DNA from 4 places in the Priestia filamentosa genome. Region 4 is predicted to be linked to each of the others. Evidence: riboswitches for the same ligand, from Rfam matches in the RefSeq annotation. Region 4 holds a riboswitch; each other region holds the start of a gene.
The links. Region 4 has a riboswitch for S-adenosylmethionine ahead of mmuP (S-methylmethionine permease). Riboswitches for the same ligand answer to the same signal wherever they lie in the genome.
Positions count from the first base shown of each region.

Region 1: another riboswitch for S-adenosylmethionine. It lies ahead of B9N79_RS13735 (hypothetical protein); the one in region 4 lies ahead of mmuP (S-methylmethionine permease).
Region 2: another riboswitch for S-adenosylmethionine. It lies ahead of B9N79_RS14105 (bifunctional homocysteine S-methyltransferase/methylenetetrahydrofolate reductase); the one in region 4 lies ahead of mmuP (S-methylmethionine permease).
Region 3: another riboswitch for S-adenosylmethionine. It lies ahead of B9N79_RS20555 (5-methyltetrahydropteroyltriglutamate--homocysteine S-methyltransferase); the one in region 4 lies ahead of mmuP (S-methylmethionine permease).

Region 1 is NZ_FXAJ01000003.1:37,958-41,105, reverse strand. It holds gene B9N79_RS13740 (M20/M25/M40 family metallo-hydrolase) at 1-616, opposite strand, end outside; gene B9N79_RS13735 (hypothetical protein) at 1,043-1,288, opposite strand; SAM riboswitch class I at 1,375-1,476, opposite strand; gene B9N79_RS13730 (YgjP-like metallopeptidase domain-containing protein) at 1,714-2,439, shown strand; gene B9N79_RS13725 (LapA family protein) at 2,538-2,894, shown strand; gene lepB (signal peptidase I) at 2,985-3,148, shown strand, end outside.
Region 2 is NZ_FXAJ01000003.1:118,617-121,764, forward strand. It holds gene B9N79_RS14105 (bifunctional homocysteine S-methyltransferase/methylenetetrahydrofolate reductase) at 1-1,645, opposite strand, end outside; SAM riboswitch class I at 1,724-1,830, opposite strand; FMN riboswitch at 2,140-2,290, shown strand; gene ribD (bifunctional diaminohydroxyphosphoribosylaminopyrimidine deaminase/5-amino-6-(5-phosphoribosylamino)uracil reductase RibD) at 2,471-3,148, shown strand, end outside.
Region 3 is NZ_FXAJ01000007.1:39,957-43,104, forward strand. It holds gene B9N79_RS20550 (hypothetical protein) at 1-206, shown strand, start outside; gene B9N79_RS20555 (5-methyltetrahydropteroyltriglutamate--homocysteine S-methyltransferase) at 516-1,643, opposite strand; SAM riboswitch class I at 1,725-1,825, opposite strand; gene B9N79_RS20560 (alpha/beta hydrolase) at 2,460-3,071, opposite strand; gene B9N79_RS20565 (ring-cleaving dioxygenase) at 3,071-3,148, opposite strand, start outside.
Region 4 is NZ_FXAJ01000008.1:69,262-72,409, reverse strand. It holds gene mmuP (S-methylmethionine permease) at 1-1,306, opposite strand, end outside; SAM riboswitch class I at 1,394-1,499, opposite strand; gene B9N79_RS21715 (GGDEF domain-containing response regulator) at 1,645-3,148, opposite strand, start outside.

The DNA.
Region 1 (3,148 bases), on a different contig from region 4:
TCGGTTCTCCATTCAAGACAAGAGAATATTGAAAACTGTGTTGTTTTGCAAGATCAAGCAAAACAGGTACTGCGCTTCTCATTCCTATCGAACTTACTTCTTCATCTGGAACAGATAAAAACAACAGATTTCCTTCAAATTCCCCATTTGACGCTCGTTCAATGAGAGACATTTGGGTCACCATTCCGCTTTTCATATCCATAATTCCACGTCCAAAAAGCCATTCTCCTCGATCTAAGTCTTGGCGGACTTCAAATGGTACAAGCTCACGCTGTCCATAAAATCGTTTTGTTAGTTCAATGGGGTTAAAGGCGGCATCTTTCCAAATCCCATATCCCTCAACTCCAACAACATCATGATGATTAACAAGAATAACCGTTTTATTTGTTTTTTGACCTTTTACAAATGCAGTTACAATAAATCTTCCGTCTTCCGTATCATGTAATTGAGCATAAGAAGGGTGTTTTCTGAAATATGGAAGCTGTAGAAACTTACGATGAATAAACTTGGCCATCTCTCCTTCTGCAGAGCTTCCAGTAATACTCGGAACGGACACAAGTTCACAAAGAAGGTCGATGAGCTGTTGTTTTGTTTGAAAGTAAGTTTGCCCTTTCATGTTCTCCCCCCTGTTCGACTTTTTAGAAAGCAATGTTTATGCTGCTATAATTAAGCCCATTCTCCGCTATCTTCCTTTTTACGTCAACCACTTTTTAAAGAAAGAAAACCAAATAAAAAGAGCAGCTCTTTCACTTGTAGGCTGCTCTTTTTTCTTATTTTGCTTCTAAATAGTCCAAGATGTGATCAATTAGTTCTTCACTACTTTGATCACTTCCATATTCAATGGAATAATCCATGAACGTCGCCCCTTCCTCAATTTACCTTTTATATAAGATAACACAGTTTTTGACTATTTAGGATGTATATTTTTTAAAAAATTTTGACAAATTCATTTTGTGCTACTCATAGTGTTCTTACAAACATCCTATAGAGGTAGTTTGCTCACTTTATTATACGTTATGAATACTAGATTTGTTCTCTCTTTCTAATAAGAGGCAAGCACTCTTTCTTTATGCTCAAATCCTACTCTCTGAAGCTTTTCTAAGAGAAGGTTAGACACTTTCTCATCATCACTTCTCTGTAGTTCCTTGTAATCAATAGCTACTGAATATGTACAGTCACAATCTTTAGCGATAATTTGAATAAATGTCTCAAGGGAATGAATATAAACTTCTGACACCACATTTTCTAAATTTTTTTCAACATAAGCCTTCCACTCGACATGTTTCATTTTATCTCTCTCCTTTTAATATACTTTTCGACAAAGGCAAAAGAAAAATGCCAATCGCTAAAAGCGATTGGCATCTTTTCTCTGCACATTTATCACTCAAAGCGTTTGCTTTGCTGGTAGTAGCACCTTGCATACGCAGGTTGCTGTGGAATCATTGAGCCAGTTCTCTTATCCACTCTTGATAAGTTGTATATTTTTCTATTGTTAATAAAGTTGACTGTCTTAATAAACAATATATGTTTGTGAATAATGGAATTATACCAACTATTCTTTATTTTGTAAATGAGCATTTTAAGGAAAAATGAAAGAACAGTTTGAGCATATGTGTCAATTTCCTGATATTATTAATAAGAAGTTATCGGTGTAACCTTGACCTTCACCTTAGTTTACATATACAATGAAAATTTGTAGAAAGGAGTTTCAATATGTATCATTTTAAAACAAAAAAGCATAGTTTCAATTACACGATTCACCAAGTTCAAAATACAACAAACGTTCAAATTTCAGTTTGCAAAGATGAAGGGGTTCTGCTTACTGTACCGAAAAGTTTCACAAAAAGCAACCTTCAATTTGTATTAGCTCGTAAAGCTGACTGGATTGCTGAGCAGCTAGGAGACGTTCAAACTTCTGAGGAAAATCATACTCAAGATGAAGAAAAGATAACAGAAGCAGAAAACGTTGTTAAATCTGATGAAAAGAAATCGTTTCAATCTGGAGAGCGTTTCTTTTACCTTGGACGTCAGTACCGTTTAAACATCGAAACAACTGAAGATACTCCATCTTTCGCTTTTAAATATTCAAAGTTCACAGCACAAATTCCAACAAGCTGGGATGAAGCAAAAACGAATGAAGAAATCTTTACTATGTTAAAAGAGTGGTACATAACAAAAGGCCATGATAAAACAAAAGATATTTTAAAAAGCCTTACCCCTCTTTTAACAAACGATGTAGCTTCTATCACATGGGAAGAATCGCCTAACCTGGTTTCTTACAACAACGGAGATGTAAAAGCAGATTGGCATTTGCTTATGGCTCCAATGGCAACAATTGAAGCTGTTATCGCCAAAGAAGTGGAACAAAATCCTTCTTCCCTTTTTGAAGACTATAATGAACGCTTAGAGTGGCTAAAAGAACATACGCTCTCTCTATAAATTAAAGAAGTAGTAAAACTGAAATGGTTTCATACTTATAGTTGAGGGTATAAACATAAAAATACTGATACTGATCCATTTAAAAAGGAGAGTTTTTTATGAAAGGACAACGCTATTTTATTTTAGCTCTTGTTTTTGCTCTTATCGTTGCTATTTTAGCTATTGTAAATGATGAACCCGTTCAGTTTAACTACGTATTTGGTACACAAGACTGGCCACTAATTCTCGTTATTCTTGGCTCTGCCGTATTTGGTGGCGTTGTAGCTGTATCATTAAGTTTGGTTAAAATCATTCGTCTTCAGAGTCAAATCCGTCAACTTCAAAAAAATGGAGCATCAGTACCTCCTTCTGTTGAAGCTGACAAAGACAATACAACAGCCGCAAAAAAGAAAGAAAAAGAATTATCTTCTTCTGAAAATAAAAATGTTGGTATAAAGAGCAGGCTAAATAAATAAAGATGTAGAAGGTTAGTACAGGGAAATGTACTAGCCTTCTTTTTGTTGCATAGCATCCAACTATCTTTATTAAAAGGAGCGAATTGTAGCTTGACAAAAAGTACAAAAAGCGAACTTTGGTCTTATGTAAAAACCATCATATTAGCTATTATTTTATCCTTTTTTATTCAACATTTCTTCTTCCAACCTTATACAGTAAAAGGGGATTCAATGCTACCTAACTTACAAGATGGAAACAAAATTGTGGTCAATAA
Region 2 (3,148 bases), on a different contig from region 4:
TACGGGTTAGAATATTTTCTGACAGTTTAATGCCAGGAACTTCATGATGTAAGAAACGAGCATTTTTAGCACCTGTAAGCGGCATAATACCGATATAGATAGGAGCTTTTAAACTTTTAGTTGCTTCATAGACATCTTCAAGCTGCTCAATTGAATAAATAGGCTGAGAGATAAAGTAATCTGCTCCACAATCAACTTTTTTCTCAAGGCGTTGCACGGCTCTGTCAAGGTGGCGGACATTAGGGTTGAAAGCTCCTGCAATTGAAAAGTTTGTTTTTTGGCCAAGAGGTTTACCTGAAAATGAAACTCCCTCATTGAACTGTTTAATAAGGCGAATCAAATCAAAAGAAGAGAGATCATATACAGATGTAGCACCAGGGAAATCTCCAATCTTTGATGGATCGCCTGTTAGAGCAAGAACCTGATTGAATCCTAGCGTATGCATGCCCATTAAGTGTGACTGAAGACCAATCAAGTTATGATCTCGACACGTTAAATGAATAAGTGGGCGCGTTTTTAGCTGATCTTTTAAAAGTGAAGCCATCGCTAGGTTACTAATACGTGGACTTGCTAGAGAGTTATCCGCAAGTGTTAATGCATCAATCCCAGCTGCTTGAAGAGCATGAGCTCCCTTTAGAAATTTATCAACTCCAAGCTTTTTAGGTGGATCAAGTTCAACAATAATAGAGTGCTTTTCTTGTACAATTTCATGAAGATGGGGTTGTGCCTGAATCTCTTGACTAAGAACCTCAATTGGTGGAGCTTCCTTTACGGTTTTTTCTGTAATCGGTACAGCATTTTTGAGCGCTTTTGCCATTGCTTCAATATGGGAAGGTGTTGTTCCGCAGCATCCGCCAAGTAATCGAACTCCTTGGTCTTTAAACGCAAGAGCTGTTTTGTAGAAATAGTCTGGATCTGTTTCATAAATAAGGCGACCATCAACATATTGAGGTAAACTAGCATTTGGATATGCTGATAGAAAACTTTTATCTAAAAGAGGAACTTCCTCTAAAATTTCAAGCATATGATAAGGACCTTGACGACAGTTTGTACCTACAACATCTGCTCCGAGTTCTTCTAATATTTTTAAAGCTTTCACAATAGGGGTGCCGTCTTGAAGAACTCCTTTTTCATGGAGAGAGACGTTTGTCACGATAGGTTTATCTGTCTCATGACGTGCGATTTCTAAAACGGTTTTCAGCTCTTCCAAGTCATAAAATGTTTCAAAAAGAAGTCCGTCAACATCCTCAGACAAAAGCCAAAAAAGCTGTTCTCTAAAGCTTCTTTTAATTTCTTCAAGAGAAATAATACTTTTTTGGAACGATCGAATTCCGCCAATTGTACCTAGAACGTATCCAGAATCTCCAACTGCTTTTTTTGCGAGACGAACTCCTTCAATGTTGATGTCCTTTACTTTTTCTTCCGCTCCATATCTTTTAAGCTTCGGGAAATTTGCTCCATATGTATTTGTTTGAATAACAGAAGCACCTGCTTTTTGATATGCTTTGTGAATGTTAAAAATATCTTCTGGCTTTGTAATGTTTAATTCTTCAAAACAGTTATCAATTCCGTGAGCATGAAGCAGTGTGCCCATTGCCCCATCCCCAATTAGAATTTTCGACTGCAAATCCTCAAGTAAACCCATCTTCATCTCCCCCTTTTAGTGAATATCACTTTCCTAATAAAAAAAGCCTTCTTTATGAAAAGAAGACTTATAGTTGTCTTCTTATCTTCTAAGCAAATATGCTTACTGGATTTAGCACCTTGTTACAAACGTAACTGGTTGCTGAAGTTTCATAGGGCCAGTCCCTCCACTTCTCGTGATAAGAAATATTTATATACATATTAATTTGGATAATTTTTAAATATACTAATAATAACTTTTACTTTTCCTTGGAAAGTGTATCTGATTTTTGAAATTATACAATAATTTCTGAACATTTTAAACCCTTTTTTTAAAATTCTCTTTTTTAAGGGCAAATATACTCTAAAAAAGCTGAAGGGATAAATTTGGATATTGAACTTTATTTTAGGAAGAATGTTCGGATTTAAAAGGGAAAGAATCAGAAAGTACAAGAAAAGAAGCAAAAAGTTATGACTTTTGTGAGAACCTCTGCTATAATAAAGTCAAATTTCATAGTTATCCTTCGGGGTCAGGTGAAAATCCTAACCGGCGGTGGTGAATAATGATTGTATTCTAAGCCCGCGACCCGCATGTCTTTACTGAGATGCGGTTGATCAAGTTTGAATCTTGAGCCGACAGTTAAAGTCTGGATGGGAGAAGGATCAGGTGCGACACTATCAGTTTGTGTTTTTTTAAACGTGCATAACGTTTTTTAAGCATACACATGATAGTCTGTTTTCGCTTATTTTCATTTTGTCAATATACTGATTCAGCATCTCTACCCCTTTAGGACGCATTCCTAAAGGGGTTTTTACGTATAAAGGGGTTCGTAATGGAGGGGGAAAAGTGAACGATCAAGCATATATGAAACTTGCTATACAAATGGCAAGTGCGACAATAGGACAAACTAAACCGAATCCAGCAGTTGGAGCTGTTGTTGTAAAAGATGGAGCAATCGTTGGAATGGGTGCACATTTAAAAGCAGGTGAACCACATGCTGAAGTTCATGCTTTAAATATGGCAGGAGACAAAGCTTATGGTGCGACAATTTATGTCACTCTTGAACCTTGTAGCCATTATGGGAAAACACCTCCATGTGCAGAGCTTATTATCCAAAAAGGCATTAAGCGCGCTGTTGTTGCATCTCTTGATTCAAATCCGCTTGTAGGTGGAAGAGGGATGGAAATGATGAAAAAGGCAGGCATCGAAGTGAAAGTCGGCGTTCTTGAAAAAGAGGCCAAAGCACTTAATCCTTTTTTTCTTCATTTTATGAGAGAAAAGCGTCCCTTTGTGACATTAAAGGCTGCCATGAGTTTGGATGGTAAAATTGCAACAAAAACTGGAGAAAGCAAGTGGATCACAGGTGAACAAGCAAGACTTGATGGTCATCGTCTTCGGCATTCTCATGATGGAATTCTAGTTGGAGCAAATACAGTGATAGCTGATAATCCATTGTTGACAACAAGAATTATGGGCCATGCGCGTCACCCAATTCGTATTGTGCTAGACACCACCCTTAAAATT
Region 3 (3,148 bases), on a different contig from region 4:
ACCAAAAATTTATAGGAAAAGCTCTTCCTAACGACGCTCAGAAGTTTACAAATCTCCCTCAAGGACAATCTATAGTTTTTGATGTTTCCTTTTCAATTAAGGCTATAGAGGAATTAGAAAACTTCTATTTATACATAGATAGTAAAAATGATCCGTTTGCAAATGCTCATTGGAAACTCGATAATTTAGATTCCTCACAATCATAAATGGATGAATATGATCTGCAAATGCTAGTTAATATACAATCTAAAGGAAGTAATAAAAGCGCAAACTTGCTCAGTAACATCAAGCCTGCGCTTTTTATTTTTGTTTATATATACTTTTACAAACCATTTTTAAATTATACAAAGCTCATCTTAAGTTGTTGTTTTTTCTTACTGATTACCCATCTTTTGTAGGTGACTAGGATTAATATATCCAGGTTTTAGAGATTGTTTGAATGGATGACTTTGCACCAAAACCTTCGATTAAAAACCCCTCCTAAGTGAAAGGAAAGGTTTTGTAAAAATCACTCTTTAGTTATTTTCCCAAACATCTTGAGCGATTTTAATTACATGACTGATTTTATTCCATTGTTCTTCTTCTGTTAACTCGTTTCCTTCTTCTGTACTTGCAAATCCACATTGAGGACTTAGTGATAAGTTTTCTAGAGGTATGTATTGGCTTGCCTCTTGAATTCTTTCTTTAATTGTTTCAGGATTTTCTAGTTTAGCAAATTTAGATGTTATTAATCCTAGTACAACGGTTTGGTTATTACGAGTAAAGTTTTTTAATGGTTCAAAATCACCTGAACGGTTGTCATCATATTCAAGGAAAAGTCCGTCTACATTTAAGTTAGCGAAGATTGCATCCGAGATATTATCGTAGCCGCCACTTGTGATATAAGTAGATCTGAAATTCCCACGGCAAATATGCATTGTGATCAGCATATCCTCAGGCTTCTTAGAAATCGCATCGTTTAAGCAGCTTACTCTCGTATCAATAATATCCTGTACATCCATGCCAAGCTTTTCAACAACTGCTTTTATACGTTCTTCCGAAACAAAATCAATCCAAGAAGTATCATCTAATTGTAGATAACGGCATCCCGCATCATAAAAAGCTTGAATGGCTTTTTGATAAGCAGCTACTGTATCATTATAAAACTGCTCACGGTTCCCCCCATAATATGAATCCTCTTGAATTCTAGTGAATAACATGTTAGGACTTGGAATGGAGAATTTAGCAACTTGGCTTCCATCACCATATTGTTCGACAGCTTCTTTTAAAAACGTGAAGTGTTCTAGCATATAATGATGGTTGAAACTCACTTTACCAACTACTTTAATAGCCTTATTTTTTGTTTTTGCCCCTTTAAATTGACTGATATATTCCGTTTCAAACTCCTCTACACCTTCTAAGCCTGATAAAAAGTCTAAATGCCACCAAGAGCGTCTAAATTCACCATCAGTAATCGATTTAAGGCCTGTCTCAATTTGTTTTTGGACAAGCTTTTCAATTTCTTTATCTTCTACAGCTTTTAAGGCATCCTTATCAATCTCTCCATTTGCATAAGCTGTTCTTGCTTCTTTAAGAGGTGCTGTTCTTAAAAAACTACCTACGTGATCTGCTTTAAATGGAGCTTTTACTAATGTCTTTGTCATAATTTCATTTCCTTCTTTCTTTCAAAATTAAAAAACCTCTTCTTAAAAATAAGAAGAGGGTAATTGTCATAATGGGTGCTCTTCTTATCTTCAAGCAAATCGCTACTGGAATTGGCACAGTACTTTAATAGTCCGCTGCCGAGGTTTCCTAGGGCCAGTCCCTCCACCTCTCGAGATAAGAATATTCAATTTATTTAACTTAAAAATAGGTTACACCTGTTTTATTAGCTTGTCAAATAAAAATTTATTTCTCACTGATTTTAATGTTGACTTTCATCTTATATTTAATTTCTCTTTCTTTCCTGTGAATTTAAACCATTCTCTTCATTTGTCAAGATAAAATACAGTACCAAAACGGTTTGAGGATATGAATAACAGACTAAAAACCTTTGCTTATTATGCATTCTACCCTTAGTATCCCTATTATTACTATCCATTCATTATAAAAATAAAAGAATACTTTAAAATAATTATGCTTATTAATTTACTCGGCCATCTGACCATCAGTAATCAAAAAGCGCACACCCGTTATTAATCAACGAGTTTGCACTTTTTTTAGATATAATGTGTAAATGTCTTATTTTTTAAGGTAGATTAAGCTGATTTAATTGATACTTATCTAAATCTGGGTGAGTGAATCATCCACTCAATGTGGCATTCCTTATTAAAGGTAATGTTTCACAAAATATCTTTATTGTATTAAATTCTAAGATTTTCGAGTCATTACCTCTTATCGAATTTATAAGTTAGCTGATTAACTGTGAACACTTTGCTTCCATTTATCACAAGATATAATGTCATGCCTACTCATTTACACTATTTCGACTGTATTTTTTGATACCACTGGCTTGCAGCTTCTACCTCTTCAATTGTTAATTGATGGCCTTTATTCTCCCAATGAAGTTCTACATGTGCATTAGCTTTTTCTAATAAGGATTGAAGCTCATTCGATTCCATTGGCGAGCAAATCGGATCATTTGTCCCAGCAGCAATAAACACAAACTTACCTGATAAGTCCGGAAGATCAATCCCTTTTCTCGGTACCATAGGGTGATGAAGAATAGCACTCTTTAAAGCATTTTGGTAGTGAAATAATAAACTAGCTGCTATATTCGCTCCATTTGAGTAGCCAATGGCGACAATATTATCACGATCAAAACTATATTTTTCTGCTGCCTCATCAAGAAATTCATTTAATTCTTTTGTTCGGAAAATAAGGTCTTCTTCATCAAATACCCCTTCAGCCAATCTTCTGAAGAATCGAGGCATTCCATTTTCTAATACATTTCCTCGAACACTTAAGACAGAAGCCTCATCATCAATTCTTCCTGCGATAGGCAACAAATCTAATTCATTTCCACCAGTACCATGTAGTAATAATAATGTTGGTTTTGTGGAATCTTTCCCTTTATTGAAAATATGCTTCATTATTTATCCCCCTCCAGAACACGAACCTCTACTTGCGGTAAGGTTTCTTCTAATTCTTCTCTTTTTGACTCTAACCA
Region 4 (3,148 bases):
ACAAGGCTATACGCTGTGTTGGATCAAAAGCAATCCCAATACATGATGCTAAACAAAGTAAAAATGATGCAATAGGGACAAATGGATAAAGCGGTGTTTTGTATGCTAAATCTTCAACAGAGTTTCCTTCTCGAATATAACAGCGGCGGAAGAAAAGCTGTGAAAGACTAATGCTCATCCAAACTATAACAACGGCAAGTCCTGAGATAGAGACGAGAACAATATATACGGTATCAGGAGCAATAATGCTTGAAAATAAAGCAAGCACCCCTCCAACCATACTCAAAATTACAGCGTAAATTGGAACACCTCTCTTTGTTAATTTTGCAAAGATGGGTGAAATTGTTTTTTGATCAGCAAGTGACCAGAGCATTCTAGATGAAGCATAGAGCCCTGAGTTTGCTGCTGATAGAATAGCTGTTAGAATGACAAAGTTCATAATATCTGCTGCGTATGGGACACCTATTTTTTCAAGAACAGCAACAAATGGACTTTCTACAACTCCTGCTTCTGAACTTGGTAAGAATGCTGCCAAAATAACAATCGTTCCAACAAAGAAAATAATAAGTCGGAATAATGTTGTACGAATAGCCTTAGGAATGTTCTTCTCCGGATCAGCTGTTTCCCCAGCTGCAACTCCAATAAGCTCTGTTCCTGAAAAAGCAAAGTTAACTGCAAGCATCGTCATTACAAGAGCTAATGCTCCATTTGGAAAAAGACCTTCACTCGTTATATTAGAGAAAAACGGAGCAGCTTCTGAATGCTCAAGCGGAATAATACCAAACATTGCTCCTGCTCCTAGGATAATAAAAAATACAATGGCTAAAACTTTAATAGATGAAAACCAAAACTCTGATTCTGCAAAAAATTTGACTGTTAAAGCATTAAGAACAAAAATCAAAACAGCAAATAATGCGCTCCATATCCATACATTAATAGATGGAAACCAACGCTGCATAAGCAGCCCTGCTGCTGTAAACTCCGATCCAAGTGCAACCGTCCATGTTAACCAATAAAGCCATGCAACAGCATACCCAGTTCCTGGACCGATATATTTAGCTGCATATGCATGGAATGCGCCTGTTTCAGGCATGTGGACAGAAAGTTCTCCTAAACATAGCATTACAAGATAGACAACGACGGCACCAACAAGATAAGAAAGAATAGTGCCAAAGGGGCCTGCCTGTTGAATTGTATAACCAGAGCTTAGGAAAAGACCTGTTCCAATAACTCCGCCAAGTGAAAGCATTACAAGATGTCTTTCTTTCATTTTCCTTTGAAATTCCTGTTTTGGTTGAGCTCCCATGCTGATTCTCCTTCATATTTCAATTAAAAACCCAATAAAAAACGCATCCAATTTTTTGGATGCGTTACTGACAAATAAAAACGTACGGTCCTATCTATCAGGCTAAATCACCCGCTGGAATTAGCACAGTGTCTATAATTGACCTGTTGCTGAAGCTTCAAAGGGCCAGTCCCTCCACCTCTCTGGATAAGAATTCAATTTTCATAACTATATCGTTCTCTTTATTAATTGTCAATACCATTCTAATAGTTCAGAATAATCACATATTACGCATCTAAAAAAGAACAGACAAACCTGCTCGTTTCAATCAACTTCCCTTATTTTCTTCATTACTAGCGTTAAAACATTCTGCTCATTAATTTTCCTACTCTTGTTTCCAACTCTAATAAGTTGAATGGTTTTATCATATAATCATCTGCCCCAAGTTGAAGTGCTCTTGCCACATCTTCCTTACTGTTTCCTGAAGTAAGCAGAATTACTTTATAAAGGCCTTGTTGTTCTTGATTATACAGCCATTTTAGCACTTCTAATCCATCTATAATCCCATCTAAAATCACAAGACACGAATCCTCCTCTGCTATATGCCATTTAGAATTCATAAAATCTTTTCCATTTTTAAATGTTTTAACTTCAAGAACTGTCTGCTGGTGAGGAAGCTTTGTTAAAATACCTTTGATAATCGTTCTAATAATTGGATCATTATCGACTACTGCTACTTTCAATACTTTTTGAGGTAAAAAACTATATAAGGACTCTGCCTTCTGTACCCGATTCCGGCCTTTTTTCTTTACCTCATAAAGAGCATTATCTGCTAGTTGTAACCAGTATTCGAGTGTATTTACATTGTTTACCTCTACAATCCCTGAGGAGAATGTGCAAAAAAATGTCCTTTTTCCTTCAAATGATAACTCTTTAAATTTCACTCGTAACCGATCAATCACCTCATACCCTTCCTGAATATTTGTTTTCGGAAAAAGAATGATGAATTCTTCTCCCCCAAAACGAACCACAATGTCATTCATACGTGTTTCCTCTTTTAAAAAGCGAGCAAAGGCTTTTAAGATTTCATCTCCAACAAGGTGGCCATGTGTATCATTAATTTTCTTGAAATGATCAATATCTAAAACAGCTAAACAGTATGGTTCTCTAGAACGATTCCTTTCATTTTGCAGCCGTTCGTAAGCTTGATTTAAATATTTACGATTATACACATGTGTCAACTCATCAAGAAGTAACAGATCATGAAATTGCTTTTTTCTGTCTAATTGCCTTTGAATACGCACAATAAACTCTGTTATATCAAACGGTTTCTGAATAAAGTCATCTGCCCCTTTTTGGTAACTATTAATGCGTGCTTCTTTTCCTCCATCAACACTTACTATCAAAGTTGGAATGAATTGTTGTTTAAGCTTTCCATTTAGAAACTCAAGCAATTCAAGTCCATTTTTCTCCCTCATATGAATATCCATAATCACACAATCCGGTTTCATATCATAAAGAGCAGAGGCAGCCTTTTGAGGATTTGCTACTACAATGACACACCAATCAGCTTCTTCTTCTAATTTTTCTTTCATATACATTAAAAAAGATGTGTCATTATCAATTAATAAGATGACGGCACTCTCTTTTTGTTGTTCATTGGTCTTTTTCGGAAAGTCGATTACTTCTTGATGATCATATGCGTAGCAAAGCTGGATCACATTAAATATATAGCGCTCTACACTTTCCATTTCCAACTCTTCTTTATCTATAACTTCTAGCTCATCCATTAGCTCTCTTGCCTTTGTTCCGATTTTCTCCCAACCTATTATTGCAGCTGTTTCTACCATAGAATGAAGAAAT